2 regions of the Halioxenophilus sp. WMMB6 genome follow, and region 2 is predicted to be linked to the other one. Evidence: predicted binding sites of a transcription regulator. Region 2 holds the regulator's gene; the other holds the start of a gene.
What was found. Region 2 encodes FliA, which starts transcription of late flagellar genes. Its sites were predicted from a motif close to CTAAAGNTNNNNNNNNNNNNGCCGATA; they were not measured.

Region 1 (15,792 bases), on a different contig from region 2:
GGACCAAACAACCAAAAGTTGGTCACAAGATAACCAGAGAATATGGCATTTCCATGACATTGCCAAGGTTATTGTCAACCCTGGCAACAGTGTGGCGAGGGGAGGCTAACTCCAGCTGGAGCGGATCAGATAACTCTGCCGGCGGACGATATGTTGGATGAGCAGCTCCTGATCGGTGGTGGACATACCAAAAAAGTCGAGGCGGATGTAGTACTCCTCTGCGGCGGCCGCCTCCGATGAGATCACCCGGCCATAGGTGAATATATTGATATTGCCCGGAATCAACACCAGGTCGACCATCAACAGGTCACCTTCGCGCAGCGGCTCTTCCACCTGCAAGCCCATACCACAGGCACTGATATTCACCTGCTTCACTTTGTGGGCGATGCGCTGTACCAGGTAGTTGTCGATCTCCAACTGGTTGACCACGGCATTCAACTTGCGATCGAACGCCTCCATCAGCACCCCCAATTTGGGGTCGCGCAGTTTCAGCTCCTCCAACTCCTGCACAATGGTCTTATCCAGGTCGTTTAACAGCGCAAAAATATCCGACTGCCGCGGCGGATGGTGCTGGCCAATCAGTTCGTTTTCGTCAACTACCTGATAGGAAACCCCTATGTGGTCGTCAATGCGGAAAAAACGACGTCGATCATCACTCATGGGATTGTCCGCTTCCATTAAAAGATCTCATCCGGCTTCAATTCAAATAGGTACTCTGGATCCAGATCCAACTGCCGCAAAATATCGCCGCCATCCTCTTCCAGAATCTGTTTGTCCTCGTCCGACAGCTCATCGGCCAAACTCTGCCGCACCACGATCTCCACCCGGCGGTTGCGCGCCCGGCCCGCGGCCGAGTCGTTGCTGGTCAGCGGCTTGGTATCGGCAAAACCGGTCACTTCAAAGCGCTTGCGGTCCAGCACATCACCCTTCATCAGTTGCATCGCCACCGACACCGCTCGCGACGAGGAGAGTTCGAAGTTGGAGCGGAAGCGGGCGGTCTTGATGGGGATATTATCGGTGTGGCCTTCGACGGAAATAGTGCCCGCTGTGCCGCGCAAAACCCCCTGCACCTCGTCCAATACGTCGTAATAACTCTCGGCCAACTCTGCCGAGCCCGAGCGGAAGGCGCCCTTCTCGCGGATGCGGATAATAATTTCCCGACCGCGGGTTTCGATCTCGACCTCACCTTTAATAATCTGGTCCTGCAGCGATTTGGCCAGCTCCGTGGCGTCCTGTTGGGCTTTGTCTTCCGCCTTTTCGATCAGCTGTTCCAGCTCCTGTTTAATGCGCACCTTGACGCCGGCATCGGAGTCGATATCGCCCTGCTCAATGTCGTACTCCTTCTGGCACTGCACCTCCAAGTTCATCTCGGTGAAGTCGTCAGTGCTCTGGAAAATCTCGTTAATGGGCGTGGGTTCAGGAATGGCGGGACTGAACTCCTGGGCGATGATGGAGGTACCCTTGGGTGGATCGTCCACCTGCAATCTGTTTTGTACACCAAAGGCCTGGGCCATGGAGCCCGCCAGCCGTTTGAACTTCTGGGCATCCATCTCTGAAAACGACAGCAGCAACACAAAAAAGCACATCAGCAGCGACATCAGGTCGGCAAAGGTGCCCATCCAGGGCGGCAAGCCCGGTTTACAGTCGCACTTCTGCTGTTGGTCATCACTCACGGCAAGCCACTCCCCAACCGTTACGCATCGGCGTCTGTTTCACGCTTGCCCTCCGGCAGATAGGTGCGCAGCATGGCGTCGATAACGCGGGGATTCTGGCCGGCCTGAATGGCCAACAGGGCGTCGATCACCAGATTTTTGATCATCGCCTCCTCGGCGGCACGCAGTGCCAGTTTGTCGGCAATGGGTTCGGTGAGGCCATTGGCCAGCACGGCACCGTAGAGGGTGGTTAACAGTGCTACGGCCATGGCCGGGCCGATGGATTTGGGGTCATCCATATTGGCCAACATGGCCACCAGGCCGATCAAGGTACCGATCATACCCATGGCCGGTGCCACACCGGTCAGCCCGGTAAAGATTCTGGCGCCATTGGCGTGGCGCTCTTCGGCCAGGGTGCGATCCTTGGAGAGCAGTGCCTTCACCACTTCCGGGTCGTGGCCATCAACCAGCAGTTGAATCCCTTTTTGCAAGAAGTCACTGCTCACCTCTTTGCCTTCCAACGACAAGAGCCCACCTTTGCGGGCGGAGTCGGCCAAATCGACAATCTCATCGATCAGGTCGGCCGGATCTTCAATTTTATTGGTAAAGCTTTTACCCGCCACTTTCAGCGCGCCCAGAAACTGGCCCAGGCCGAATTTCGCCATTACCGCGAAAATGCTGCCGCCGACCACAATGACCAGAGAGGGCACATTGATAAACATGGCCAGGCTGCCGCTCATCAACATGGTGACGGTGATTAATCCCAACGCCCCCAACAGGCCAACAATTGTTGCTAGATCCACGCCTCACTCCTCTGTGCTAGGCAATTTCAATCGACGATCTAATACACTCTTCGGCCGCTGATACGGTTTCATTAGCAGCACGCAGCTTTCATTTTAGACACAGCTAAGTAATATCGCCGGGGAAAAATGGACTAGAGTGTATAGCAGCAATAGCAATTGACCGCGCCGTCAGGCTTAGGTAGGGTTCACGCTTAAAAAGGGGATTGGATATGGGCGCCCGCAAGAAGCACACAGATTTCGAATCAGCACTGGCCGAACTGGAAACGCTGATCGAGCAATTGGAATCGGGCGACCTCAGTTTGGATGCTTCACTTCAAGCCTTCGAACACGGCGTCAAACTTACCCGCGAATGTCAGCAGCGTTTGGCGGAAGCGGAGCAGAAGGTGCAAAAGCTGACTGTGGAACAGGGTCAGATGCAACTGGAAGAGTTTGACGCCGAGGACGACTAACCACCCCCGGTGACTCGCACTTGTGCCGAGTCACGAATACCAACAAACCACACCCCAACCACCCTCTGCTACCAGTGGCATCCTACCCGCTGCGGTGGCGCAAACACAGGCGTTTGCAAGATTGTTTCAGCAGTTTCTAAAACAGAGTCAGGCCCGGGTTGAGCTCGCGCTCGACCAGTGGCTACAGAAATCCCCCCTGGATAACACACCACTGATGACCGCCATGCGCTACAGCGCCCTCGATGGCGGTAAGCGGGTGCGTTCGCTGCTTGCCTTTGCCACCGCCGAAACCCTGGCCGACGCCCCCCGGGAGCTGCTCGACGGCATCGCTGCCGCCATTGAGTGCATCCACGCCTACAGCCTGATCCACGACGACCTACCGGCCATGGATGACGACGATCTGCGCCGCGGCCGCCCCAGTTGCCACATCGCCTTTGGCGAGGCCAATGCCATTCTCGCCGGCGACGCCCTGCAGAGCGAAGCCTTTACCATTCTCAGCAGCCCGGAGCTGCCCCTGGCCGACGCCGCCCGCTGTGCGGTTATCCGGGAGCTGGCGCTGGCCTCTGGCAGCCAGGGCATGGTGCTCGGCCAGGCCATTGACCTGAGCGCGGTTGACCAACAACTCACCCAAGCACAGCTGGAGACCATGCACAGTCTGAAAACCGGTGCCCTGATTCGCGCCAGCGTGCGCATGGCCGCCCTCGCCGTCGACGCCAGCAGTGAGCAGCTGGCGCAGTTGACCCTGTTTGCCGAGAAGGTCGGCCTCGCCTTTCAGGTGCAGGACGATGTGCTCGACGTTACCGCCGACACCGCCACCCTAGGCAAACCCCAGGGGGCCGACGCCGCCCTCAACAAACCCACCTTTGTCTCGCTGCTGGGCCTGGCGGACGCTCAGAAATATGCCCAAAGTCTGCATCAGCAGGCCCTGGCCGCTCTGGCCAACTTCGATTACCGGGCCGACAACCTGCGGCACATCTCCGGGTTCATCGTCAATCGCAGCAATTAGCGTTTTTTTACGTATAGTTATTCCCGGCCAGGGTCGCTAGAATAGCCCCCTTAACACTCGCACTGCCAAGGTCAGAATGCTCACTGAAATTCCCCTTCACCGCCCGGTCACCCCGCTATTGGACAGCATCAATAGTCCCGACGACCTGCGCGCACTGGAGGAGAGCCAACTACCCACGCTGGCCGCTGAATTGCGTGAGTTTCTGCTTTATTCCGTCGGTAAAACCGGCGGCCACTTTGGTGCCGGCCTGGGTGTGGTGGAGCTCACCATCGCCCTGCACTACGTCTACCAAACCCCCGAAGACCGTCTGGTGTGGGACGTGGGCCACCAAACCTACCCGCACAAGATCCTCACCGAACGCCGCGAGCGGATGCACAGTATCCGCCAGCTCGATGGCCTGGCCGGCTTCCCCAAACGCAGCGAGAGCCCCTACGACACCTTTGGTGTGGGCCATTCCAGTACCTCATTGAGCGCCGCCCTGGGTATGGCCGTGGGCAGCCAGCAACAGGGTGACGACCGCCGCATGGTGGCGGTGATTGGCGACGGCGCCATGACCGCCGGCATGGCTTTTGAAGCGCTCAACCATATCGCCCACCTAGGCTCCGACCTGCTGGTGGTACTGAACGACAACAACATGTCGATCTCGCGCAATGTCGGCGGCCTGGCCAACTACTTCTCTAAAATCTGGGCCAGTAAGCTCTACACCGAATTCCGCGAGGGCAGTAAGAAGGTGCTCTCCAAGATTCCCCAGGCCTGGGAGCTGGCCCGCAAAACCGAAGAGCACGTGAAAGGGATGGTGTCGCCGGGCACTCTCTTTGAGGAGCTCGGCTTCTACTACATCGGCCCCATCGACGGCCACGACCTGCCGCGCCTGGTGCACGACATCAGCAACCTGCGTGAGCTGAAAGGGCCCAAGCTGCTGCACGTCATCACCAAAAAGGGCAAGGGCTTCGCACCGGCCGAAGATGACCCGGTCGGCTACCACGCGCTTAACAAGATTGAGCCCAAGGCGCCCGCCGCCGCGGTAGCCAGCCATGTACCAGACAAACCGAAAAAGCTGAAGTATCAGGATGTGTTCGGCCAGTGGTTATGCCGTGAGGCGGAACACAACGCCAAGCTGATGGCGATCACCCCCGCCATGTGCGAGGGCTCGGGCATGGTCGAGTTCGCCGAGCGCTTTCCCGATCAGTTTCACGATGTCGCCATTGCCGAGCAGCACGCCGTCACCTTTGCCGCCGGCCTCGCCTGTGAAGGGTTGAAACCGGTGGTGGCGATCTACTCCACCTTTCTGCAACGGGCCTACGACCAGCTGGTGCACGACGTCGCCCTGCAGTCGCTCGACGTCACCTTTGCCATCGACCGCGCTGGCTTGGTGGGCGAAGACGGCCCCACTCACGCCGGCAGCTTTGATTTGAGCTACCTGCGCTGCATCCCCAACATGGTGATTGCCGCCCCCAGCGATGAGTTCGAGTGCCAGCAGTTGCTGCAGGCCAGCTTTGAACACCCGGGGCCTGCCGCTGTGCGCTATCCGCGCGGCACCGGCACCGGTGCCGACCTCAGCCAACAGGCACCACTGCCGGCGATCGGCCGCGGCCGCCAGTGCCGAGCGGGCACCGGGGTGGCGATTCTCAACTTCGGCACACTGCTCGAGCGCGCCCTCACCGTGGCCGAGAGCCTCAACGCCACGGTCTGCGATATGCGCTGGGTAAAACCGCTGGATGAAGCGCTGATTCTGGCCATGGCCAGCCAGCACGACCTGCTGGTTACCCTGGAGGATAACGCCCTGGCCGGTGGTGCCGGCTCGGCGGTGTTGGAGCTTTGCCAGCAACACGGCATTCTGGTGCATGTGTTACAGCTGGGCCTGCCCGACCGCTTCCAGGACCACGGTAAGCGCGAGCAGCTGCTGGAGCAGGCCGGCCTCTCGGTAAATGCCATGCACGACGCTATCCAGGCACGCCTGGAAAAGATCCTCCAACTCCCGCAAAGCCGCCTGCTGCCCTAGCCCATCCTCATTACGTAGCACCCTCGCTCGTCGTCGGAGAGGCTCAACAGCTGGGTATTGCCGCCCACCGCCATGGTATTGACCGACAGGCTCTTCTCCACGGCAAAGCGGCTCAGGTAGTGGCTGCCCCCCGCCTTAAAGCCGGTGCCCGACAACCCCATACCACCAAACGGCTGCAGCCCCACCACGGCGCCAATCATATTGCGGTTGATGTAGATATTGCCCACCGGTGCCTGCTGCGCCAACGCCTGCCAGCGGCTCTCCAGGCGGGTGTGCACCCCCAGGGTGAGACCAAAACCGGTGGCGGCGATATCGGCTAACAGCAGCGGCAGCTGATTGGCAGTGAAGCGCACCACATGCAGTATCGGGCCAAACTGCTCACCGGGAATCTGTGCCAGGGAGTCCAGCTCGAACAGCTGCGGCGCTAAAAAGTGGCCGGGCAGCGACTCCGCTAACGGCGCCGAAAAGTGGCCACGCACCTGAGCACGCTGACTCTCGATATAGCCCTGCAGCCGCTCCAGGGCGGGGCCATCGATAATCGGCCCCAGGTCGCAGGCGAGTTGTTGCGGGTCACCCACCGCCAGCTCCGCCATGGCCCCTTTGATCATCGCCAGCGCCTGATCGTAAATCTCCTCCTGCAGCAGCAGCGCCCGCAACGCCGAACAGCGCTGGCCGGCACTGGCAAAGGCAGAGCGGATAACATCGTCGCAGAGCTGCTCCAGCAGCGCACTGCTGTCGGCGATCATCACGTTCTGGCCTCCGGTTTCGGCAATCAGCGGCACGATTGGCCCCGCCTTGGCGGCCAGCGCGCGGTTGATCGCTTGGGCAGCGGCGACACTGCCGGTAAAGGCAACGCCCGCCACCTGGGGCAGGGCCACCAGCGTCGCCCCCAACTCCCGGCCGCCGGGCAACAGCGACAACACCTCGGCCGGCACGCCGCACTCGTGCAACAGCTCCACCGCCCGATAGGCCACCAGTGGCGTCTGCTCAGCCGGCTTGGCCAGCACCGCATTGCCACTCACCAGCGCCGCCGCCACCTGGCCAATGAAAATGGCCAACGGAAAATTCCAGGGGCTGATACAGACAAACACCCCCCGCCCCTGCCAGCTCAGATAGTTGGCCTCGCCACTGATGCCAAAACCCGCCACCGGCAGCGCTTGCGGCGTGCCGAAAGCAGATTGAGCTGCGCGACTGTAATAGCGGCAGAAGTCGACGGCCTCGCGCACCTCGGCCACGGCATCACCCCAGGTTTTACCGCCCTCGCGCACCAACAGCGCCAGCCAGCTGTCGATATCCGCCTCCAGGGCATTGGCGGCACGCTCCAGGCAGGCAGCCCGCTCGCCGACACTGCGGTCCCGCCAGGCCGGCCAGCGGGCTTCGGCCTGGGCGATGGCTGCATCGACAGCGGCAGTGTCCGCCTCGCACACCTCGCCCAGGCTCTCCTCCCAGTTGGCCGGGTTGTAGAGCCGCCGCGCCGGGGCAGGCCTTGGCCGCCAGCCGGCTACCAGCGGCTCCACGCGACACTCAAGGCCAGCCACCTCCTGCAGCCGGCTGGCAATGGCGGCCACCGCCTTGGGTGAGCTGAGATCGCGGCCGGCCGCGCCGGGCCGTTCACCAAAGATGGCGCACGGCAGCGGCAGCTGCCCATGGCGATAACTGGTACTGGCCGCCGCCCGGGTGATGGGGTCGGCCGCCAGCTGTTGGCTGGAACAACTGGCATCGGCCAGTTGATTAACAAAGGAGCTGTTGGCGCCATTTTCAATTAGACGACGTACCAGGTAAGCCAGCAGATCCCGGTGGCTGCCCACCGGCGCGTAGATGCGCACCGGCGCCAGGCCCGGCCACTGGCAGCGGGCCTGCTGATAGATCGACTCCCCCATACCGTGCAGGCGCTGAAACTCAAACCCCTCGCCCACCTGCCCGGCCATGCGCCAGACCGCCGCCAGGGTGTGGGCGTTGTGGCTGGCGAAGGCGGGGTAGAGCTGCGGCCGGGCGGCCAGCAGAAACTCGACACAGCGCAGGTAGGAGAGATCGGTGTTGCACTTGCGGCTGAACACCGGGTAGTCGGCCAGCCCCTGCTCCTGGGCCAGCTTTACCTCGCTGTCCCAATAGGCACCCTTCACCAACCGCACATTGATAGTCTGGCCGGAATCTTTGGCCAGGGCCTGCAACCAGGCTAACACCGTCAGCGCCGACTTGCTGTAGGCCTGCACCACCATCCCCAGCCCATGCCAGCCATGCAGCTTGCGGTTGTGGATCAGCTTGCTGAACAGACATAGGGTCAGCAGCTGGCGGTGGGACTCCTCGGCATCGATGGTCAGGCCAATACCGGCCTCGGCCGCCTGCAGGCACAGTGGCTGCAGGCGGGCCAGGAGCGCAGCCTCGGCCTGCTCGCGCCGGGAGAATTCAAAGCGGGGGTAGAGCGCCGACAACTTTACCGAGATACCGGAGCGCTCCGGCAGTGGTAGCGCCGAGCCCGATTGGCTCTCGGCCAATGCCCTAATGGCGCTCTCGTAAGCGTGAAAATAGCGCTCGGCATCGGCGGCGGTGCGCGCCCCCTCGCCCAGCATATCGAAGGAGTAGAGTGGTTTGCCGGCGGCGAGTTTATAGCCCTTGGCAAGCGCTTTGGGCAGGGTCTCGGCCAATACAAACTGCTCACCCAAAAGGCCAATAGCCCGGCCCACCGCCTGCCGCACCAGCGGCTGCCCCAACCGTTTCAACGCCTGCATCAGGCTGCTGCCGTTGGGCAGGGTCAACATTTTTCCGGTCAGTGCCAGCCCCCAGCTGGAGGCGTTAACCCAGAAGTTGTCCGAGTGGCCCAGGTGGTCGGTCCAGCGGGCGAAGCTGAGTTTGTCTTCAATCAGTTGATCGCGGGTGCGGCCATCGGGCACGCGCAACAGCGCCTCGGCCAGGCACATAAGCGCCACCCCCTCCCGTTCACTCAGGCGGTACTCTTTGAGGAAGCTCTCCAGCAGGGGGTTGCCGGCGCTGCGGGCGGCGTCGATCAGGGCCACGGCACTGGTGTGAATGTCGTGCCGCTGGCTCTCGGTGAGGGTGAGTCCTTTCAGTAGCTCCGGTACCAGCTCCCGCTCCGGGCGCAGCTTGTTATCGATAAGGGATTGCCACAATTCGGGAAGAGTCACCATGAGCCGGCCTCCAGACAGATGCAGTGGGCCCAAACGGCAGGCTCAGGCCCAGGGATTCAAACTATATGAACCCAAACGGCTGAACTGGCAAGCCCTTCATGCGTTGCTGAAGAGCAGTGTATGGCGTTAGTGGTGATCGTGCGGGTCGTGGTCACCCAGCATGTGGCCGAGCTTGCCCTTCTTCGTTTGCAGGTATTTGGCGTTGTGCGGATTACGGCCGGTTTCATGCGGCAGGCGCTCGACCACATCGAGGCCGATCTCGCGCAGCGCCTCGATTTTGCGGGGGTTGTTGGTCATCAGGCGCAAACTTTTGATGCCGAAATGGGCCATCATGGGCTTTAACATATCGTAGCGGCGCAGGTCGGCGCCAAAGCCCAGGGCCTCGTTGGCCTCCACCGTATCGGCGCCGGCATCCTGCAGATGGTAGGCGCGGATCTTATTGAGCAGACCAATACCGCGCCCCTCCTGGCGCAGATAGAAGATGGCGCCACGCCCCTCCTGGGCGATCTTGTGCAGCGCCGCCTGCAGTTGCGCGCCGCAGTCGCAGCGCAGGCTGAACAGGCCATCGCCCGTCAAACACTCCGAGTGCACACGCGCCAAGAGCGGCTCCGGACCATGGACATCGCCCATGGTCAGAACCACGTGCTCTTTGTCCGATTCACTGTCTTCAAAGCCGTGCATATCAAAAATACCCCAGGGAGTGGGTAATTTGCAGGACTCAACGTATTTGACTGTCACTCAGAAACCTCAAACCTTGGGTCAGTGCTGGGCGCTCAGCACCAACACACCATTCTCTTTTTTCATTTCCAGTTGGCTTAGAAAGCTGTTCCCTAGCAACAACACACCTAACGAGTCGTCCAGATGCACCGACGCCTCAACGTTATCCACCACTAGGGCGCCAACACTGACCCGCGCCAGGGTGATCAGGAAGATCGGCTTGACACCACCGGCGGTGCGCGCCATCGCCTGCTTGCCACTGCGGTAGTTAATGCCCAACGCCTCGGCGGTGGAGCGATTCATGGCAATGGAGGTAGCGCCGGTATCCACTAAAAATTGCACAGGGTGGCCGTTGATCTGGCCAGCGGTGTAGTAGTGGCCGCCGTTGCCAGCGGGAATGCGCACCTCAACGGTCTCGGCCGCCTGGAAGCCCGAGGCGATACGCTGACTAATACCAAGTTGATGGCGTTCACCGTCAATTTCAACCAGACATTCACGGCTGTTGGCGCTGATCAGCTTGACCCCTTCCGGGCTACTTTGGCCAGTCTTGAGCAGACGCTGCTGGCCGTTGATGGTTAGCAGCGCGCTGTTGGCAAAGAGCCCCTGCACCTGCACATCCGCCGCCGACCAGGCAGCCGCTGAGAGCGCCAGGTAAACCAGGCAGATAGCGCGCAAGCAACGGTGCATGCCATTTCCCCTCAAGGCTAACTCAGGATCAACGCCAGCAGTTGAATCACGACCGCAGCGAAAAGGCCGGCGAGTATATCATCAATCATAATGCCAAGCCCGCCATGGACGTGCCGGTCGAGCCAACTGATGGGCCAGGGTTTGGCAATATCGAACAGGCGAAACAGGCCAAAACCGAGCAGTGGCCACCACCACCCCGCCGGCAGGGCGATGCAGGTGACCCAGAGGCCGACAAATTCATCCCACACGATACCTGGGTGGTCGTGCACCTCCAGCTTGCGGCTAGCGGCGTGGCAGATCCAGATACCGAGCACTCCCGCCAGCAGTACCACCGCCAGGTAACCCGGCAGGGGCAGCAACAGCAACAGGTAGGTCAAAGGCAGCGCCGCCAGGGTGCCAAAAGTGCCCGGCGCCTTGCGTGCGCAGCCGGAACCAAAACCAAATGCCAACAGCAGCACCGGTGATCTCACCAGTTGCGCGAACGAGGGGACGGGCGGAAACGAGGCCATAGCTAGAAGTGTTTGTAGCCGAGGTTATCGCACTCGACTATGCGACCGTTGCTCAGACAGACACACTCGTTGCCGCGCACAATTTCGCCAATAGCGGTGATATCCAGCCGGTGCCGCTCGCGCAGTTCTTCCAGGGCTTGCAGCTGCTGCGGAGCTACTGTGAAGCAGATCTGGTAGTCGTCACCACCGGTCAGCGCCCAGGCCAGAGCGGCGTCCGGTTCGGCGAGTTTACGCAGCGGCTCCGAGATAGGCAGCCGCTCGGCCTCGACCACGGCACCGACACCACTGGCCTTACAGATGTGGCCCAGGTCGGCCAGTAGGCCATCGGAGATATCAATAGCGCAGCGGCTGACTTCAGACAGGGCGTGCGCCTCGCGGATCCAGATTCTTGGCGTGTAGTACTGGGACATAAAGTAGCTGAAGGCCGACTTGCCGACATCCAGCTCTTTCTTGATGACCGCCAGTGCGGCGGCGCCATCGCCCAGGCTACCAGTGACAAAGATGATGTCGCCCACCCGCGCCTGGGAGCGCAGCATAGCCTGACCCGGGTCGACGCTGCCGTGCACCTGAATGGCCACCGCCAGCGGCCCACGGGTGGTGTCGCCCCCCACCAGGGAGAGGTTGAACTCCTCGGCTGCTTTAAACAGGCCGCGACTGAACCCGGCCAGCCAGTGGCTTTCGGCGGCGGGCAGGGTGAGGCTCAGAGTCATCCACAAGGGGTCAGCCCCCATGGCAGCCAGATCGCTAACAGCGACCCGCACCGCGCGTTCGGCGATCAGCTCCGGATCGGCATTTTTGGGGAAGTGCACACCACCGATCATGGTGTCGATGGAGACCGCCAGTTGTTTACTCTGGGGCACCGTCAACAGCGCGCAGTCGTCACCGATACCCAGATTAACGCCATAGGAGGCTACAATCTGGCCGGCAAAATACTCCTCGATAAGATCAAATTCGCTGATGGAGGCCATCTGCTTGCTCTCTCTGCCACACTACCCGCCGGGCGGGTTTAGTCGCGATGGTTCACTTCTACCGGCCGCAAACTGGCCGAGGTTTTGTCCAACACGCCGTTGATAAATTTATGGGCATCGGTGGCACCAAACTTTTTGGCCAGGGAGACCGACTCGTTGATCACCACCTTGTAGGGCACATCGATACGGTGTTTCAGCTCGTAGCAGGCCATGCGCAACAGCGCCAGGGTGATCGGGTCGAGTTCATTCAGGCTGCGCCCCTGCAGGTACTGGCCAAATTCGCTATCGATGGCATCCAGCTCGGCGGGCACGCCGTGCAGCAGCTCGTGAAAGTACTCCACATCCACCGGCTTCATATCGTAGTCGGTGCGAAACTCAGCCTCGATGGTATTGAGCGAGCTGCCCGCCATCTGCCATTGATAGAGCGCCTGCATGGCGTAGTGGCGCGCTTTGCGACGCGCCGCAGGAGAACTGCTCACCCGTTATACCTTCGCCAACACAGAGACCATCTCCAGCGCTGTCAGCGCGGCCTCTTCGCCCTTGTTGCCGGCCTTGGTGCCAGAGCGCTCAATGGCCTGCTCGATGGAGTCGACTGTCAGAACACCAAAGGTGACCGGAATAGAGGCCGCCAGGGAGACCTGGGCCAGGCCCTTGGTGCACTCACCGGCAACATAGTCGAAGTGGGGAGTACCACCGCGGATCACTGCACCCAGGGCGATGATGGCGTCGAATTTGGCAGTGGCGGCAATTTTCTGGGCCATGATCGGAAACTCAAAGGCACCCGGCACGTAGTAGATGGTGATATCGCTATCGTCCACACCGTGACGGCGCAGGGCATCCAGGGCACCGCCCTTCAGGCTCTCCACCACAAAACTATTCCACCGGCTTACGATCAGGGCGTATTTGCCGCTTACGGCGCGAAAATCGCCTTCAACCACTGTAATTCCACTCATTTTCTGTTCACCTGCTTAATCAGTTATTCGCTGTCTTCGTGGCCTTCGGCCGCTCCAGGGGCTTCGGTGCGATCAACCACCTCCAGGTCAAAACCGGAGAGGGCGCTGAACTTCAGCGGTGCCGCCAGGATATTCATTTTGCGCACACCCAGGTCGCGCAACATCTGGGCGCCGGTACCTATCTGACGATAGACCACGTCCTGGGAGGAGCGCGGCTCCTTGCCAGCCAGCAACCAGTCGATGCTCTCTTCGATCTCCTGGGTGGAGAGGCTGTGGCAGATCAAGATCACCACGCCGGTACCCTGCTCCTGCACATACTTGAGCGCCTGCTGCAGGGTCCAGGAGTTATATTTCTTGTCGCTCTCACGCAGGATAGTGAGCAGATCGCGGGCGGTATTGAGCACATGCACGCGCACCGGGACCGCCTCGTTGGGGCTCACGTCACCTTTGACCATGGCGAAGTGCAGCTCGGAGCTGGCCAGGTCGCGGAAGGTGTAGAGACCGAATTCGCCGAAGGCGGTGTCCACCCGGCGCTCATTGACGCGCTCTACCGTCTGCTCTTTTACCGAGCGGTAGTGGATCAGGTCGGCGATGGTGCCGATCTTCAGCTTGTGCTGCTCGGCAAACTTCTCGAGGTCGGGCCGGCGCGCCATGGTGCCGTCTTCGTTCATGATCTCAACAATCGCCGCGGCTGGCTCCCGCCCCGCCAGGCGGGCCAGGTCACAACCGGCCTCGGTGTGGCCGGCGCGGCTCAAAACGCCGCCGGGTTGAGCCATCAATGGGAAGATGTGGCCGGGCTGAACGATATCCTGGGCGCTTGCCTCCTGCGCCACGGCGGCGCGAACGGTGCGCGCCCGGTCAGCGGCGGAGATGCCGGTGGTGACCCCTTCTGCCGCCTCGATAGAGACGGTGAAGTTGGTGGAGTGCACCGTGCGGTTGTTGCTGACCATCAACGGCAGATCGAGCTGGCGACAGCGCTGCTCGGTAAGGGTCAGGCAGATCAGCCCACGTGCGTGGGTGGCCATAAAGTTGATATCCTGCGGGCGGACCATATCGGCGGCCATAATCAGGTCGCCTTCGTTTTCTCGCCCTTCGTCGTCCATGAGAATAATCATCTTACCCTGACGCATGTCTTCGATGAGTTCTTCGACGGTATTGAGTTGCATAGCTTGCCTTGTGCGTGTCGTGCGTTGTGAGCGCCTGGCGCCCGGTTGTTAACGATCGCCCCGGTAGAAGCCGTTTTCGGCCAGAAATGCCAGGTCGATTGACCCGCCATCGGGTTTGGCCGCCTGCTCGCCAAGGAGTAGGCGTTCCAGATAACGGGCGATGATATCCACTTCCAAATTGACTTCGCTACCCACTTGGTAGCCGGCAAAGATGGTCTCTGCCAATGTGTGCGGTACGATGGCCAGCTCGAATTCAGCACCGGCCACAGCATTGACCGTCAGGCTGGTGCCATCGACGGTAATCGACCCTTTGTGGGCGATGTATTTGGCCAGCTCTGCCGGCGCCTGCACACGGAAGCGCTCGGCGCGGGCATCGCTGTGGCGGCCGACAATGGTGCCGACACCATCGACATGGCCACTGACTATGTGCCCACCCAGACGGGAGGTGGGCATCATCGCCTTCTCCAGGTTGACCTTACGGCCCACGGACCAGTGGCCGATGGTGGTGTTGGCGATGGTCTCTACCGAAACATCGGCCCAGTAACCATCGCCGGGCAGCTCAATCACCGTCAGGCAGACGCCGTTGGTGGCGATAGAGTCACCCAGTTTCACATCTTGCAGCTCGAGCTTGCCGGTTTTGATGCGCAGACGCAGATCACCCGATTTCGGCTCGAGCGCCACGACCTGCCCAACTGCCTCTACAATGCCGGTAAACATGATTTTGTCCTACTGAACAGAGTTGCGATGAGCCCACTGGCAACCCTAAGGTTGACTGGGACGCTCAGCGGGCCGCGCGGTTATCTGCCAGTCGCTGCCCACGGCTCGGCAATCGGTAATTTGCAGTGGCCACTTCTCCGCCATTGAGGCCAGGGGCAGCTGCAACAGCGGCCGTGCACTGGAGCCTAACAGCACCGGGGCGACAAACAGCACCAGTTCGTCGACCAACCCCTGGCTGAGAAATTCGCCCGCCAGGGTGGCACCCGCCTCGACCAGTACCTCATTGCACTGCCGCCGACCGAGCTCATCCAAAAGGGTGGGCAAGTTTACTCGCCTGCCAGCGCCAGGCAAAGCCATTCGCTCAATATTTGCGCCATTTACGGCCGCTTGCTGGCTGGTTACCCACAAAATGGGTCCATCCGCCTGAAAAAAGGGTTCGCTACCGGTCAACCCGGCTTCGCCATCGAGTACCACCCGCAAGGGCTGCCGCTGCCCGCTCGCCTGCGGGTGGCCGGCCGGTGGCGTCGTTGCCGTGGGGGGCAGTTGCTCCGGGCGCACCGTCAGGCGCGCCCGGTCATAACTGACGGTGGCGTGGCCGCTGATCACGGCGCAGCTGCGCGCGCGCAGCGCCTGTACCTGAGCACGCGCTTCGGGCCCGGTGATCCACTGGCTCTCGCCGCTGGCCATGGCCGTGCGGCCATCCAGGCTCATGGCCAGCTTGACCCGCACCCAGGGTCGGCCGCTGACCATACGTTTAATAAAGCCGGGGTTGAGCTGCCTGGCCTCGCCCTCCAGCAGGGGGCCATCGACGGCTACCCCGGCCGCCTGCAGATAGTCCAGGCCACGGCCGGAGACCGAGGGATTGGGGTCGCTCATGCCATAGACCAGCCGCCCGATACCCGCCTCGGCCAGAGCCTCACAACAGGGGCCGGTGCGGCCGTGGTGGCTGCAGGGCTCCAGGGTCACGTAGGCGGTGGCGCCGGCGATGCGGCTGCGGTTACCCTCAGCGACACTGGC
Region 2 (15,792 bases):
CGGTGAGCTGTTGGGGCGGATTAAAGGGATTCGCAAGCGCATCTCCCAGGAGAAGGGGTTTTTGGTTCCCAGTGTGCATATCCGCGATAACCTCGACTTGGCGCCATCGGCCTACCGGATTTTATTAATGGGTGTCAGTGTTGGTGAAGGTGAAGTCTTCCCCGATCGCGATTTGGCCATTAACCCCGGCCAGGTGCTGGGTGAGATTGATGGCGTGGCTGGTTTTGATCCCGCCTTTGGTCTGCCGGCGGTGTGGATTGAACGCAACCGTAAAGATCAGGCGCAGTCGTTGGGTTACACGGTGGTCGATACCAGTACGGTAATCGCGACTCACCTTAACCAGGTTTTGCAGAAACATATTTATGAATTGATTGGCCACGAAGAGATTCAAAAACTGTTGGATCAGCTGGCCAAGTCTTCACCAAAACTGGTGGCGGAACTGGTGCCCGATAAATTATCGATTAACTCGGTACTGAAAGTTTGCCAAAACCTGCTGAAAGAGCATATCGGCATTCGCGATTTCCGTTCCATCTGCGAGGCCTTGCTGGCCGCCTCGGAAAATACCGTGGATACCGAGCAGTTAACCGCCGCGGCCCGGGTCGCACTCTCCCGACAAATTGTGTACGGACTGGCGAAAGGAAAAGATCCGCTGCCTGTGTTAACGCTGCAACCGGATTTGGAACAGCTATTGCTTAAAGCCCATGCACAGGCACAAAAATCTGGCGCTGATGAGACGGGATTCCTGGAGCCAGGCTTGATAGATGCCATGCAGAACTCCATGCGGGAACTAATTCAACGGCAAGAAATTGCCAATAAACCGGCAGTTCTATTGGTAGCAGGCAATATTCGCCGGCTGATTGGAAAGATGGTTCGGGCAATGGGGTTGGATGCCAGCGTTCTGGCTTATGCAGAGATACCAGAAAGCAAGGCAATTAATGTTGATGGGGCGGTATCCGGTAGTCGAGCGCCGGCCTAAATAGAATGATGGATTGGAGAGTTTTCGGAGCTTAGTTTATGCAAATAAAACGCTATAAAGCTGCAGACATGCGACGCGCGTTGGAGTTAGTGCGTACCGATTTAGGCGATGATGCCGTGATCTTGTCCAGCTCTAAAAATGGCAAGGGTGTCGAAATTTTGGCAACCAGCGACGACTGTCAACAGTGGTTAAAGCCGGAGAACAAACCAGAACCCCTGCCGGAAGATAAGGTCACCAGTGCCTTTGCCAAATACGAATTGGCGGCCGAACAGGAGAGCCTGGCGATGGAGAGCGACCCCACTGTCGAAGGTGGTGACGATGCGCTGGTCTCTATCTCCGGTCAAAAAGCTATCTCCGGTCAAAAAAACAGCGCCGAACAGAAAAAAGATCCGCGTGCGGATGTCTCCTATTTGGCCCAGCAGCTGGAAAAACTGAATATCTCCTTCCCCGGTCGAGCGGCGCCGCGTGCGGAAAAACCCATGCGCTCGGTGCCGACCACCGCCACTCAAGCCGCAGCTTCGCAGGCCGTGGCCGAATCGATTGAGCTGGTGAGCAAGCCCAATACGCCAATGGCTGAAACCAGCGCAAGCGAGCCGGATAACCGCTTTGCCCGCACTCACAGTATGGCCCAGGAGGCCCACCAGCAGCGCCAGATCGATCTGCTGCAAACCGAACTCAGCGACATGCGCGAGTTACTGGAGCTACAACTGCAACAGTCGCAATTCGCCAATTTGAAAGGACCGCAGCTGGCCGCAGACCGTCGCCTGGAGTTGATGGGTTTTGGCAATCAATTCCGTACTCTATTTCACCGGCAGTGCGATCTTTCCCTGGAAAAGCAGCAGGAGAACGCCTGGCGCACCACCATCAGTTATTTGAGCAGCCAGATTAAAACGCTCAACTGCGATCTGATTAAATCCGGTGGCCAGCTGGCGTTTGTTGGCCCCACCGGTGCCGGCAAAACCACAACCATTGCCAAGCTGGCGACCCGCTATGTTTTAGCGGAGGGGCGCGAGTCGGTGGCACTGGTCACCCTCGACAACGAGCGCTTGGGCTCTCAAGGACAGCTGCGCAGCCTGGCCAACATTCTGCAAATTCCGCTGCGTACCGTGGTGCGGGCGGAAGATCTGCCACAGACGCTGGCGAGTCTCGATTACTGCCGCCTGGTGTTGATTGATACTCCGGGGGTAAATGCCGAGGGTATGCAGCAGGATCCCTTCCTGCAGCAGCTGTTTGCCTTGCCGAGTGTGAGCAAGTTACTGGTGTTGGCCTGCAATGCGCAAAGCCGCTTTCAACGCAATCTACTGGATTCGGTGGCCGAGCAGGCTGTGCGTGCCCTGGTGCTCACCAAGCTGGATGAGACCGACTGCCTGGGGGAAACCCTGGATGCGGTGGTTGCCAGTCAGCTGCCGGTAGCCTACACCACCGACGGCCAGAATATCCCCGACGACATAGCCGTAGCCAAGGCCCACCACCTGATCAGCCGTTCGGTGGCGGCGTTACAGCAGAGCCGCAAACCTGGTCGGGTAGGGGCGGGCATTAGTGCCCGGCGGCAGAGTGCATAAGCCAGTGCTAATTGACGATTCGCAAACGGTTACTTTTTCAGCGGCGTTGGTAGAGATTGCGGTCGCACACTGCCAAGGTGCGGCTAAACTTTTAGGAATAACTAATTTACAGGGCCTGAGTAACCGAGCGCGCGGGGATCAGGTTTCGCACAGTTTGGAGTGGATATGAGTCTCAGCAGGCCTGTTCAAGTGGTGGCGGTCACCGGCGGTAAGGGTGGCGTTGGCAAGAGTAATTTATCGGTAAACATCAGTATTGCCCTGGCGGAGATGCAGCGCCGCGTTGTATTGCTGGATGCCGACCTAGGGTTGGCCAACTGCGATGTTCTGCTCGGCATTAAATCGACGCGCAATCTGGCAGACGTACTGAGCGGTGCCTGTGACCTGCGCGACGTGCTGGTGGATGGCCCGGGCGGAATTAAAGTGGTGCCAGCCTCTTCGGGTGTGCAACAGATGACGCAATTGAACGCACAACAGCACGCTGCGCTGATCAACGCGTTTAGTAGCCTGGATCAGCAGCTTGATGTGTTGGTGATTGATACCGCGGCGGGAATTTCCGATACGGTGGTCAGCTTTGTGACGGCGTCACACGAGGTGGTTGTGGTGGTGTGCGATGAGCCATCCTCCATTACCGATGCCTACGCCCTTATCAAACTGCTTAGCACCGAGTATCACCAGACCCGTTTTCGGGTGGTGGCCAACATGACGCGAACGCTCACCGAGGGGCAGAATCTTTTCAATAAATTGCAGATGGTCTGCGATCGCTTTTTGGATGTCACCCTGCAGTATATCGGTCAGATTCCGTTCGACGAAAATGTCCGCAAGGCCGTACAAAAGCAAACCCCGCTCTTAACCTATGCCCCCCGCAGTCGTGCGGCGCAAGCGATTCGTTCCATCGCACAGAAAGTCGTTGAGTGGCCACTGCCAAGTGGGCCGCGTGGACATTTGGAATTCTTTGTAGAGAGACTCTTGCACAGCACGCAAATGAGAGTGTGACTATGGCAGTTTTTGATGGATTGGCTATGTACGATCAAGCGCTACCGGCGCCACAAATAGATATCGAACAGTACGCGCCGCTGGTGAAACGTATCGCTCACCACATGATGATGCGTATGCCGGCCAGTGTGCAGGTGGAAGATCTGATTCAGGCCGGCATGATCGGTTTGCTGGAGGCGGCGCAGAAGTATGACGCCAGCAAGGGGGCCAGCTTTGAAACCTATGCTGGGATTCGCATTCGCGGCGCCATTGTCGATGAGATGCGCCGGGGCGACTGGGCACCGCGCTCGGTACACCGCAACGCCCGCCGTGTCCAGGAGGCAATTGCCATTGTCGAGTCGAAAACCGGGCGCGACGCCACCGACCAGGAGGTAGCCGCGCAGTTGGAGGTCTCCCTGGAGGAGTACCACAGTATTCTGCAAGACAGCACCAGCACCCGCCTGTTCAGCTACGAGGAGGCCGTGGCCGAAGACGATAGCCGTATCGACCAGGATACCAGCATCTCTGCCTGCCAAAGTCCATACCAGGGAATTCAGCGGGACAGCCTAAAGTTGTCGCTGGCCCAGGCGATAAAGTCTCTGCCGGAGCGGGAGCAACTGGTATTGGCGCTTTACTACGATGAAGAGCTCAATCTGAAAGAGATTGGCCAGATTCTGGGCGTGAGTGAATCCCGGGTCAGCCAGATACACAGCCAGGCGGCGTTGCGCTTGCGTGGCCGTCTGCAGGATTGGGCCCCTGAGAAGGGCTAACTCGCCATTGCAACCGCAAACCTTAGTCTATACTGATGGAACATCGGTTAACGCAATGACACTCGCGTACCCAGCTGCGGTTTGATCAGTGTCTGCCTGACGGTGCGTGGCAGCAACTAAGCGCCTGCGAGCAGGGGGGAATTGGACTGCTTCAGGGCCAGGGTCAAGCGCTCTGGGTCACTGATGTTTGGTTTGAATCAGCAGCCGGTTGGCTTACCAACTGGTCCCGCCTTCACGATTTGATCGTGCAGTTATGCGCTATCAATCTGTCAGCATCTCCGGCACTTATTGGCAATAAATACACAGATAATCTGCGTTGAGTGTGACTGGTTAGCCAGCAGTTTGGGTTTGGGCAAAATCAGCGTCCTAAAAACTGGATACCCGACAAACTGCTACTAGACTATTTATTAAATCAGTTCCCAATCCCTGGGCCTATGGAGGTTACATTGGACAAAAATATGAAAATCCTCATTGTTGACGATTTTTCAACCATGAGGCGGATCATTAAAAACCTGTTGCGTGATCTGGGTTTTACCAATACTCAGGAGGCCGACGACGGCCAAACTGCACTGCCCATGCTGAAAAACGGTGACTTCGATTTTCTCGTGACCGACTGGAACATGCCCGGCATGACCGGCATTGAACTCCTGCGGCAGGTGCGTGCGGATGAACGCTTAAGTTCACTGCCGGTGTTGATGGTTACCGCAGAAGCGAAACGTGATCAGATTATTGAAGCGGCACAAAGTGGCGTGAATGGCTACGTTGTAAAACCGTTTACTGCTCAAGCCTTAAAGGAAAAAATCGAAAAAATCTTTGAGCGAGTGGGCTAGAGCGGGGTTACAACGCCATGGAATCAAAACCAATAGAGGCTGGTACTGATCAGGTGATCGATGAGTTGCGGGCCTGCGCCAGTACCCTGGTAGAAAAACTGAAAAACGATGACTATCAACAAGCCAATGAAGTTATCGCCAGACTCACGCAAACGCGCGACAGCCTAATATTTAACAGCGTGGGCCGACTGACCCGCGCTCTGCACAGCGCCATTGTCAATTTCAATGTCGATGCGGAAGAGTCGGCCGACGCCCGCCTCTCCGAAAAATCCCACATCTCCGATGCCTCCGACCGATTGCAATACGTATTAAAAGTGACCCAGGATGCGGCCGATAGAACCATGGACAAGGTTGAAGCTTCGGCTCCCATTGCCAGTGATATCAGTCAGGAATCCCTGGAGCTGCGCAAAGAGTGGAGCCGCTTAAAGCGGCGTGAGATGGGCGCGGACGAATTTCGTCAACTCTACTACCGCATGGATGAGTTCCTGGAGCGCATCGGTGGCGGAGCTGAGCAGCTCAGCCAAAATCTGCAGGAGATTATTCTGGAGCAGGGCTACCAGGATCTAACCGGCCAGGTACTGAAAAAAGTGATTGGCTTGGTCTCCGATGTGGAAAGTGAACTGGTCAATCTGGTTCGAATTGCCGGCCAGGTTGAGGACATTGCAGGTTTCCCTTCCGCTGCCGATAACAGTGCCAAGCAGCCGTTAAAAGCCAACGCCACGGGCGAAGGCCCGCAAATTCACGCTGAGAAACGCGCGGATGTGGTCTCCAGCCAGGACGAGGTGGATGATCTGCTCTCGAGCCTCGGTTTTTAACAGCGCAATCACAATTAATAGGTCGGTTTTGGTTAGAGGAACACTGAATGTTCGGTGATGACGATGAGATACTGCAGGACTTCTTAGTCGAGGCAGGTGAAATTCTCGAACAACTTTCCGAGCAGCTGGTTGAGCTGGAACAGCGACCAGATGATAAAGATCTGTTGAATGCAATTTTCCGTGGCTTCCACACCGTTAAGGGTGGAGCCGGTTTTTTGCAACTCAACGCCATGGTGGACTGCTGCCATGTGACTGAAAATCTGTTTGATATCCTGCGTACCGGCAAGCGGCAGGTAACCGCTGAGCTGATGGATGTCGTGCTGCAGGCGTTGGACACAGTCAACAGTCAGTTTCGGGATATTCAAGCCGGTCAGGAGCCGACTGCAGCCGAGCCGGCTTTGATTGAGATGCTCGGTCGATTGGTCGCTGGCGAGGATCTTGTCGCCGCTACCGGCGAGGCGCCAGCCACAGACACCGGGGCGGACAGCAGCGGTGATGATGTGCTGTTTGGCGATGATGACCTGTTCGATATGGGTGGCGACACCGACACCGCTTCTAACACCGCATCCACAAACTCGGCTGAAACCCACGACGACATCACCGATCAGGAGTTTGAAAGCCTGCTCGATGCTATCTCCGACTCCTCTGACAACAGTCACGACGCAGGCTCCAGCGGCAGCGTGAGTGACAGCTCTGAAATCAGCGAAGATGAATTCGAGGCGCTGCTTGATCAGCTACACGGCAAAGGCAAGGGGCCAGGTGCCGGCGCGGCCAAGCCCGCGGCCAGTGAACCCGCCTCGGCACCGCCACCGGCGGCCGTTACGCCACAACCATCGCCAGCGCCGATTGCCAGCGGCAACGATGAGATTATCTCCGAAGACGAATTTGAAGCACTGCTGGATCAGTTGCACGGCGTAGGTAAGGGCCCGGGTAAAGCCGAGGCCGATTCTGAGCCGGTGAAACCTGCCGCCGCTCAACCTGGCGCTGCCAGCCCGGCTGCGGCGGGCGGTGAAGATCTGATCAGTGAAGACGAATTTGAAAGCCTGCTTGATCAATTGCACGGCAAGGGTAAGGCGCCTGGTGTCGCGGGCGGTACGCCGGTAGCCACCGTTGCCAGCAGTAACTCTAAACCTGTGCCAGCGGCGGCCAATAAGCCGGCGGCCAAACCGCAGCTGAAGGCGGTTGCCGATGGTGGTGACGGCGGCAGTAAACCACCTGCCGCCGGTCTCTCGGCCAAAGACGTCAATCCACCGGCGGAAGCCACTGTGCGCGTCGATACCCAGCGCCTGGACGACATCATGAATATGGTGGGCGAGCTGGTGCTGGTGCGTAATCGCCTGGTGCGCCTGGGTGATGAACGCAGTGACGAAACCCTCTCCAAGGCGGTATCGAATCTGGATGTGGTCACCGCGGATCTCCAATCCGCGGTGATGAAAACCCGCATGCAGCCTATTAAAAAGGTGTTTGGCCGCTTCCCCCGTGTAGTCAGGGACTTGGCACGCAGCCTGAAAAAAGAGATTAATCTTGAGTTGGTCGGTGAAGAGACCGATCTCGACAAAAACCTGGTGGAGGCCCTGGCCGATCCGCTGGTGCACCTGGTGCGCAACTCCGTTGACCACGGCATTGAACTGCCCGACGCGCGCGAAGCCAAGGGCAAACCGCGTGTGGGTAAAGTGGTTCTGGCGGCCCAGCAGGAGGGCGACCATATTCTGTTGTCCATCACCGATGATGGCGGCGGTATGGATGCCAACAAGCTGCGCGCCATTGCGGTGGAGAAAGGGGTGCTGGATGAAGACGCGGCCGGGCGGCTCTCCGACCAGGAGGCGTTTGCGCTGATTTTTGCCCCGGGATTCTCCACCAAAAAAGAGATTTCCGATGTTTCGGGCCGCGGTGTGGGCATGGATGTGGTGAAAACCAAAATCACCCAGCTCAATGGCACTATTGAGATCCACTCGCAGCTGAATGAGGGGACGCGCTTTGATATTAAAGTGCCGCTCACTCTGGCCATCATGCCGACGCTGATGATTATGCTGGCCGATCAAACCTTTGCCCTGCCGCTGGTCAACGTGGACGAAATTTTCCATATGGATCTGACCAAAACCAACGTGGTGGATGGCCAGGAGTGCATTACCATTCGCGAAAAAGCGATTCCGATATTTCATTTAAAACAGTGGCTGGTACCCAAGTGCCCCTATCAGCCACCTCAGCAGGGTCACGTGGTGATTGTCTCTGTGGGAACTCAGCGGGTTGGCTTTGTGGTCGACCAGTTAATCGGCCAGGAGGAGGTGGTTATTAAACCGCTGGGCAAAATGTTACACGGTACCCCCGGTATGGCGGGTGCAACCATTACGGGTGATGGCACCATTGCCCTGATTCTGGACGTGCCCTCTATGCTTAAACGTTATGCCGGAAATGCTGCCTAGTGAACTGTTGAATTTTCCGTTGATTCGACAGCAGGTTTGTTTCCAAAGCAAAACTGAGCAACGGCCGCCGTTATCAGCAACACACCCTGGTTTTGGCGAGAGGGCGTTAACGGTGGTTACCCTCTCTGCTCGAACCGGCCCAGCGACACCCCGCGTATCAGTCACCGCTCAAGACAATAACGACAACCCACCTAACGAATGCAGGGTTCGGCATAGATGCCCATAAATGTACTGGTCGTAGATGACTCCAACTTTTTTCAACACCGTCTGGCCGAGATTATAGAAGATCACCCGGATCTGCATGTTATTGGCGTGGCCAGCAATGGCCGCGAGGCGGTGGAGATGGCGCGCAGTAAAGATCCGGATGTGATCACCATGGATTACGAGATGCCGCTGATGGATGGCGTGAGTGCGGTGCGCGCGATTATGGCGTCGAAGCCTGTGCCGATTTTAATGCTGTCGTCGCTCACCTACGAAGGAGCGCGCATAACACTGGATGCGCTGGAGGCGGGGGCGGTTGATTTTCTGCCGAAAAATTTTGCCGAAGTTTCACGCAAGTCACCCCAGCTAAAGCAGAAGCTGCACGAGCGTTTACTGGCGATTGCCAAGCCGGGTCGCCGGCCGGTGGCTGCGGTAGCGCCTGCCAGTAAAACCAGCGCGCCTACCTTGCGTAGCACTTCACCTGCGCCGGTGTCGGTTGTGCGCTCCACCACGGCTCCAATTACGCCCGCCGATAAGCAACGCTATGAGTCCAACCAGCCTGCGCCAGTAGCCGATAAGCGGCCGGTCGATTCGCTGCTCGGCCGCATTAAGTTACTGGCCATTGGCACCTCCACCGGCGGGCCGGTGGCACTGGTGGAGTCGTTAAAGTCTCTGCCGGCCAATTTTCCCGTGCCGATTCTGCTGATTCAGCACATGCCGGAAAACTTTACCCGCGCCTTTGCTGAGCGTTTGAACAGCCAGTGCAATATTCGCGTCCATCTGGCGGAGGATGGCATGCGGCTGGCACCGGGGGTGGCCTACCTGGCGCCGGGTGGCCAGCAGATGATTTTGGACTCAAAAGACAAAAATAGAATTAAAGTTTTGGCCGGTGATGACCGATTAAATTACAAGCCCTCGGTGGATATCACCTTTGCTTCGGCGGCCAACGCCTTTCAATCCAACTTGTTGGCCATGGTGTTAACCGGAATGGGTAGCGATGGCTGTCAGGGGTGCCGTCTGGTGAAGGAGTTTGGCGGCGTCGTCTGGTCTCAGGACCAGGCCAGCAGCGTTATTTACGGCATGCCCATGGCCGTGGCCAGAGCCAATCTAACAGACCGGGTTCTGGCGCTCTGCGATATCGCGCCCACTCTCAGACAAGCCTTTCGATGTTGATGGCTTGGCGGGTGGCCAACAGCCTGATCGCACCGAGTAACAACTCGCGCCGCTTGACCGGCGCATAAACAGCCTTTTGGCAGGTTCAAATGGACAAACTCAGTTTTTTGGGTGTGATTATCGGCTTTGCCGCACTCATTGGCGGCAATTTCCTGGAGGGCGGCTCCTGGGGTTCGCTGATGAATGGCTCGGCGGCTTTGATCGTGGTCGGCGGCACCTTGGGGGCTGCCATGCTGCAAACCCCTATCGCCAGCCTGAAGCACGCCTTTAATGTACTCAGTTGGGTGTTTGCTCCGCCCCATTTCCACTACGATGCCGGCATCAAAAAAATTGTGCATTGGGCGGACGCTGCCCGTCGCGAAGGTATTCTGGGATTGGAGAATGTGGCCGAGCGGGAGAAAAACCCCTTTGCCCAAAAAGGGTTACTGCTGCTGGTGGATGGCTCAGAACCGGAAGAGATCCGGCGGGTAATGGAAAATGATCTGCTGCAAAAAGAGCAGTGGGATCTGCAAGCCGTGCAGTTTTATGAAAGTATGGGCGGCTATGCGCCCACCATCGGTATTATCGGCGCGGTGATCGGATTGATTCATGTTATGAAGAATTTAAACGATCCCGCCCAGTTGGGGCCGGGTATCGCGATTGCATTTGTCGCCACCATTTATGGCGTTGCATTTGCCAACCTGCTGCTGTTGCCGATTGCCAATAAGTTAAAGCAGTGCGTTGGCCATGAGTCGAGATTTAAAGAGCTGATTATTGACGGGCTGATTGCCATCGCCGAAGGCGAAAACCCGAAACTGATTCAAATTAAATTGTCTGGGTATTTAACGCCATGATCTCCTCCCGGCGGCCACCACAGCTGAGTATTAATCACGAACGTTGGCTGGTCTCCTACGCGGATTTTATCACCCTGCTGTTTGCCTTTTTTGTGGTGATGTATTCCGTGTCGCAGGTGAACGAGGATAAATTTCGAGTATTATCGGACGCCTTGCTCGATGTTTTTCACGACCCCAAACGAAGCCTGGCGCCGATACAGGTGGGCGATCCATCGCTCTCCACCGAAACCACACCCATTGATACCCAAGCCGTAACCCCCGATAAAACCCAGCCGGGCGATGGTGCCTTCGCCGAAATCTCAGACCTGCCCAGTGCCAATAGTGAAGTGGCCGCCGGTGCCGACGTGGACGCCGATGCCGAAGCCCACTTTAACGATATTGAACAGACGCTGGAGAATCGTTTTGCCAACCTCTTATCTGAGCAGAAGATGGTGCTCAACCAGAATGAACTCTGGTTGGAGATAGAGATGAACGCCAAGCTCCTGTTCGGGCCAGGTAGTGCGGAACCGAGCTACGCCGCAGAGACGGTGTTTGATCAGCTGGCGAAAATACTCACCCCCTACGACAACGCCATCGAGGTAGAGGGCTTTACCGATAATCAGCCAATTAATACTCCGGCCTATCCAAGCAATTGGGAGTTGTCCACAGCGCGCGCCTCGACGGTGGTGCAAATTCTGCAGGAAGGTGGCGTGGCGCCAGCGCGCCTGGCTGCCATCGGTTATGGCCAATACAAGCCGATTGCTGATAACAGTACCGCCGCCGGCCGGGAGCACAATCGGCGGGTGGTGGTAAAAGTCGCCAAGCCAAAATACCAGGCGATGTTGGAACAGGACCGGGCCTACCGCTTTTTTCAGCAGCAGAAGCAGTCGATTCTCACTAACGATTCACTCTCTGCCACGGAGAAAAACAGCCAGTTGGTGGCCTTGGGAGGGGCACCGACCAATCCGAGCCTGCGTTCCGCACTGAGTGATGCCGCCGAGCTCCAGCCGATTGAGCGCAGCGCTACAGCGCCACCCAACAACCGGCAGGATGATGCCTTGACCCTGGAGCCGGTCTATCTTGAGGATGGCAATATCCTCTACACCAATGATCCGCAACTGCCGCGCAACCGTCCGGAGTAACGCGCTTAATAATTCTGTGCTGTGGCCGATAACCTGCAACAAGGTAAGCAATGGTCTGTTGCTGACTACGGGATTATCCGTCGCCTGAAAGTCGCCTTTAACAGCGCTTTTAACAGCTTCGACTAAACTAAGAGGGGAGCGGTAGCGTCGGTTGCAGCGCGCACCACGCAACCAGAGTGTACGTACCCCTATATTTGAACAGAGTGTGCAGAGGTAGTTATGCTTGTTTGGACTGTAGCCAATCAAAAGGGTGGTGTTGGTAAAACCACCACGGCGGTAGCCCTGGCCGGACTGGCAGCCGAGCAGGGGTTGCGCGTATTGATGGTGGACCTCGACCCCCATGGCTCGTTAACCAGCTACTTTGGCGAAAACGCCGACTACTGCAAACCCTCCACCTATACACTGTTTGAGCTAAATAAAAATCTCACTCGGGCTGAGGTGTTTAAGATTATTCGCAGCACCAAGTACGACAATCTTAGCTTTCTACCGGCTTCTACTGCTCTGGCCACGCTGGAGCGGCAGGCCATTGGCAAAGATGGCCTGGGCCTGGTGGTGAGCCGCACGGTGGAGTTGCTTAACAACGATTTTGATCTGGTGGTGATCGACAGCCCACCATTGTTGGGTGTGCTGATGATCAACGCCCTGGCCGCCTGCCAGCATCTGGTGATTCCGGTGCAGACCGAATTTTTGGCGATTAAAGGGTTGGAGCGGATGATTCACACCCTGCAGATGCTCGGCCGCTCGCGCAAGCGCGAGCTGGGTTACACCATAGTGCCGACCATGTTCGATCGCCGTACTCACGCCTCGGTGGTGAGCCTGCGGGCCATTAAAAATCAGTTCATTGAGCACGCCTGGGCCGGCAAAATACCGGTCGATACCCGTCTGCGCGATGCCAGTAAAGCCGGAGTGCCGCCACATCTGTTTGAGCCCGACGGCCGGGCCACCAGTGCCTATCGCTCGTTGCTAAAACAGCTGTTTCAGCAGGCTGCTGTCGACCGGAAAAGTAGCCGGGCGGTAGCCAGCGGAGTGTAGAGCTTGGCTGATTTAAATAAGCCAACCGATGACTGGATGATCTCCTACATCGACGATTTGTTGCTGGATGAGTCGGCTGAGGATGAGCTGCCTGTCGAAGCGCCGCCCGCGGCCAAAACTTCACCAACAGCCGCCGCTAACGCTCACTCCACCGCGGCCGCTGGCGCTACTCCTCTCGCTACTGCGGGGCCAAGCCGACCCGCTATGGCGGCAGCAGCCGCAGCCAGCCGGGTAAGTGAGTTTGTGGAGCCTACGCCCAGCGCCAATCCGGCCGTCAATAACCTGGCACAAGTACCTGAGTTGGCCGAGGAAGAGAGCCGTAAGCAGCAGTTACAGCGGTTGTTACACGTTTCGAACCTGCGCAACAGTGTCAGTAAGCCAGCAGCGCCAGTCGCGGCGCCCCCGATTTTTGAAGCGCCTATCCCCGAAGCGCCCATCCCCCAAGCTAAAACCGAAGCTGCGCTCGAACCGGCAATCGTCTCTGTACCGGCTAAGGTGGGTGTTGCCAAACCTGAACCGGTAACCCCATCCTCCGAACCGGAATTGGCGCAGGAGAGTGAGTTTGAGCTTGCTCAGCCGGCGCTGCCCCAGTGGCGCAATGGCCGGCCGGATTGGGCCCAGGATCGTTTCGATGTTCTGCTTTTTACCGTCTCCAAATTAACCCTGGCGGTACCGCTGATCTGCCTGGGTCAGATTCAAAAGATCTCCGATGAGTTAACGCCGCTGTTTGGGCAATCGGATTGGTTTATGGGGTTGCTGCCCACCGCACACGGAAAAATCCGCTGTGTGGACACGGCGCTGTTTGTGATGCCGGAACGCTATCAGCCGGAGTTTCGAGAGAACTATCGATTCCTCATCACCATTAATGGTCTGCCTTGGGGGTTGGCGGTGGATGAGGTGAAACAGCCCATTCAGCTCGATCCCGAGTCGGTTAATTGGCGCGGGGTGCGCACCAAACGGCCCTGGCTGGCGGGGACCATCCGGGATCATATGTGCGCACTGTTGGATATTCCCGTACTGGGTCAATTGCTGGCCGAGCAGGATAAAAATCGCCGGCAGTAATTGCCTCATCCTCCCTCCTTACAGCCAAGAATTTTAAATGGCACAAATGGTGCTTTAACCATTCCTAAACTATATTGAAATCACCCGTTTGTGGTTTTTTTGACGCTTGCAACAAATTCAGGACATAACTCATGGCAACCAATACCAGTAAAGCCAAAACCAGCGATGACCCGATATTACAGTGGGTGACCTTCCGCCTGGCCGGAGAGACCTATGGGGTCAATGTGATGCAGGTACAGGAGGTATTGCGCTACTCGGAAATTGCGCCGGTACCGGGAGCACCGCCGTACGTGCTCGGCATTATTAATCTGCGCGGCAACGTGGTTACCGTTATTGATACCCGCAACCGCTTTGGCTTGATGCCGGGCGAAATTACCGATAACACCCGTATCGTAATCATTGAAGCCGATCAGCATGTGATTGGTATTCTGGTCGACAGCGTGGCCGAGGTGGTCTATCTGCGCCAGTCGGAAATTGAAACCGCGCCTAATGTCGGTAATGAAGAGAGTGCGAAATTTATTCAGGGCGTTTGCCATAAAAATGACGAGCTACTGATTTTAATCGAGCTCAATAAATTGTTGACGGACCGCGAATGGGCCGAGTTGGAAGAAGTTTAACCGCACAACTATTTAGACAGGTTTAGGTGACGCCATGGCGCTCGAAAGTATTTCACTGGAAACGTTAATTATTGTCCTGGCTGCGGTAACGCTGCTGGTGGGCAATGTCACTTTGTGGCGGCGGTTTTCCAGTCTGCAAAAGCGCTTCGATGAACAGGATGCGCGTCATCGCAAAGAGTTGCAGATGCTCAGCCAAAGCCAGGTGGGAATGGGCCGCAAACTGGTCGATTTTGAATTGAAAGTCGGCAAGCAGCCAGAACCGACCGAGGTGGCAAAGCCGGTGGCCGCCAAACCCCAGACGCCAGCGATCACTGGTAGTGATGACGCAGGCTCATACAACAATGCGGTAAATCTATTCTCCCAGGGTTTTACCCCGGACGAGGTTGCCCGCCGTTGTGGCTTGTCGAAAGCCGAGGCCAATTTAATGGCGCTGGTGAACAAAGAGGCGGTTTCCCATCACTAGGCTTGTAGCTCGCGTGGGGGTGTAAGTTAAACGTTTTTTATCAAGAGCGTTTGTTGTTTACGGTTCAATAAAAAGCGCAGCCTAGGCTGCGCTTTTTTCGTTTTTGATCCCTGCGGTGATGGCTATTGGCGGGCGTTAAAATATTGCCCGGAAACCCCCAGGCTATCGTCACTCATCAGGTAGAGATAAAGCGGCATGTGCTCGGAAGGGGGGGGCACATCGGCGGGGTTTTCGGCCGGGTAAGCCTGGGCGCGCATGGTGGTGCGGGTGCCGCCCGGGTTTAAGCTGTTGATGCGCACCGGGATCACCTCATCCCACTCCTGGGCCAGTATCTCGGTCAGGTTTTTCAGTGCCGCTTTGGAGACCGCGTAGGCGCCCCAGAAGGCCCGGCCTGCATTGGCGACACTGGAGCTGGTGGTAATGACCGAACCATTACCCGAGGCAGCCAACAGTGGTGCCAGGGCCTTGATCATCATAAAGGGTGAATTGAGGTTGATCTGCATTACCTGGTTCCAGGTATCGACAGCATAATTATTGATCGGCGTGTGCTGGCCCAAAATGGCGGCATTGATCAGCAGACCATCAATCTTGCCGTACTCCTCCTCCAGACGCACCGCCATATCCAGGTAGTCTTTCTCCACCGCACCTTCAAAATTGATAGGGTAGATGGCGGCATTGGGGCTGCCTTCGGCTTCAATCTGGTCGTAGACCTGCTCCAGCTTGGCGGTGGTGCGGCCCAGCAGTACCACGTTGGCGCCATAGCGGGCGTAGGTGAGAGCCGCCTCTCTGCCAATGCCGGCACCGGCACCGGTCACCACAATGACTTTGCCGGCCAGGCAGTTGGCGGTGGGAGTGTAGTTGTCGGGTAATTTCATAGTGTGTGATTCGTGTTAATGCGTTTATAACGGCAGTTTATAACGGCAGTTTGTAACTGCGTTTATA

Region 1: pomA (flagellar motor protein PomA) is a predicted target of FliA. The motif match lies at 2,504-2,530, and genes of this name have one in related genera.

Annotation. Positions count from the first base shown of each region.
Region 1 covers NZ_JAWMQR010000002.1:494,657-510,448, forward strand. Annotated here, with positions in the region: gene SBL51_RS07845 (PilZ domain-containing protein) at 106-678, opposite strand; gene SBL51_RS07850 (flagellar motor protein MotB) at 678-1,673, opposite strand; gene pomA (flagellar motor protein PomA) at 1,694-2,455, opposite strand; gene SBL51_RS07860 (exodeoxyribonuclease VII small subunit) at 2,665-2,904, shown strand; gene ispA ((2E,6E)-farnesyl diphosphate synthase) at 2,927-3,910, shown strand; gene dxs (1-deoxy-D-xylulose-5-phosphate synthase) at 3,987-5,912, shown strand; gene putA (bifunctional proline dehydrogenase/L-glutamate gamma-semialdehyde dehydrogenase PutA) at 5,909-9,058, opposite strand; gene ribA (GTP cyclohydrolase II) at 9,185-9,796, opposite strand; gene SBL51_RS07885 (TIGR02281 family clan AA aspartic protease) at 9,818-10,462, opposite strand; gene SBL51_RS07890 (phosphatidylglycerophosphatase A) at 10,480-10,971, opposite strand; gene thiL (thiamine-phosphate kinase) at 10,974-11,939, opposite strand; gene nusB (transcription antitermination factor NusB) at 11,978-12,418, opposite strand; gene ribE (6,7-dimethyl-8-ribityllumazine synthase) at 12,422-12,892, opposite strand; gene ribBA (bifunctional 3,4-dihydroxy-2-butanone-4-phosphate synthase/GTP cyclohydrolase II) at 12,916-14,058, opposite strand; gene SBL51_RS07915 (riboflavin synthase) at 14,107-14,775, opposite strand; gene ribD (bifunctional diaminohydroxyphosphoribosylaminopyrimidine deaminase/5-amino-6-(5-phosphoribosylamino)uracil reductase RibD) at 14,821-15,792, opposite strand, start outside.
Region 2 covers NZ_JAWMQR010000005.1:246,255-262,046, forward strand. Annotated here, with positions in the region: gene flhA (flagellar biosynthesis protein FlhA) at 1-976, shown strand, start outside; gene flhF (flagellar biosynthesis protein FlhF) at 1,015-2,538, shown strand; gene SBL51_RS14350 (MinD/ParA family protein) at 2,704-3,531, shown strand; gene SBL51_RS14355 (RNA polymerase sigma factor FliA) at 3,558-4,280, shown strand; gene cheY (chemotaxis response regulator CheY) at 4,727-5,110, shown strand; gene SBL51_RS14365 (protein phosphatase CheZ) at 5,128-5,925, shown strand; gene SBL51_RS14370 (chemotaxis protein CheA) at 5,973-8,348, shown strand; gene SBL51_RS14375 (chemotaxis response regulator protein-glutamate methylesterase) at 8,565-9,722, shown strand; gene SBL51_RS14380 (flagellar motor protein) at 9,812-10,555, shown strand; gene motD (flagellar motor protein MotD) at 10,552-11,676, shown strand; gene SBL51_RS14390 (ParA family protein) at 11,896-12,708, shown strand; gene SBL51_RS14395 (chemotaxis protein CheW) at 12,712-13,770, shown strand; gene SBL51_RS14400 (chemotaxis protein CheW) at 13,902-14,387, shown strand; gene SBL51_RS14405 (DUF2802 domain-containing protein) at 14,422-14,850, shown strand; gene SBL51_RS14410 (YciK family oxidoreductase) at 14,973-15,725, opposite strand; gene SBL51_RS14415 (HAD-IA family hydrolase) at 15,788-15,792, opposite strand, start outside.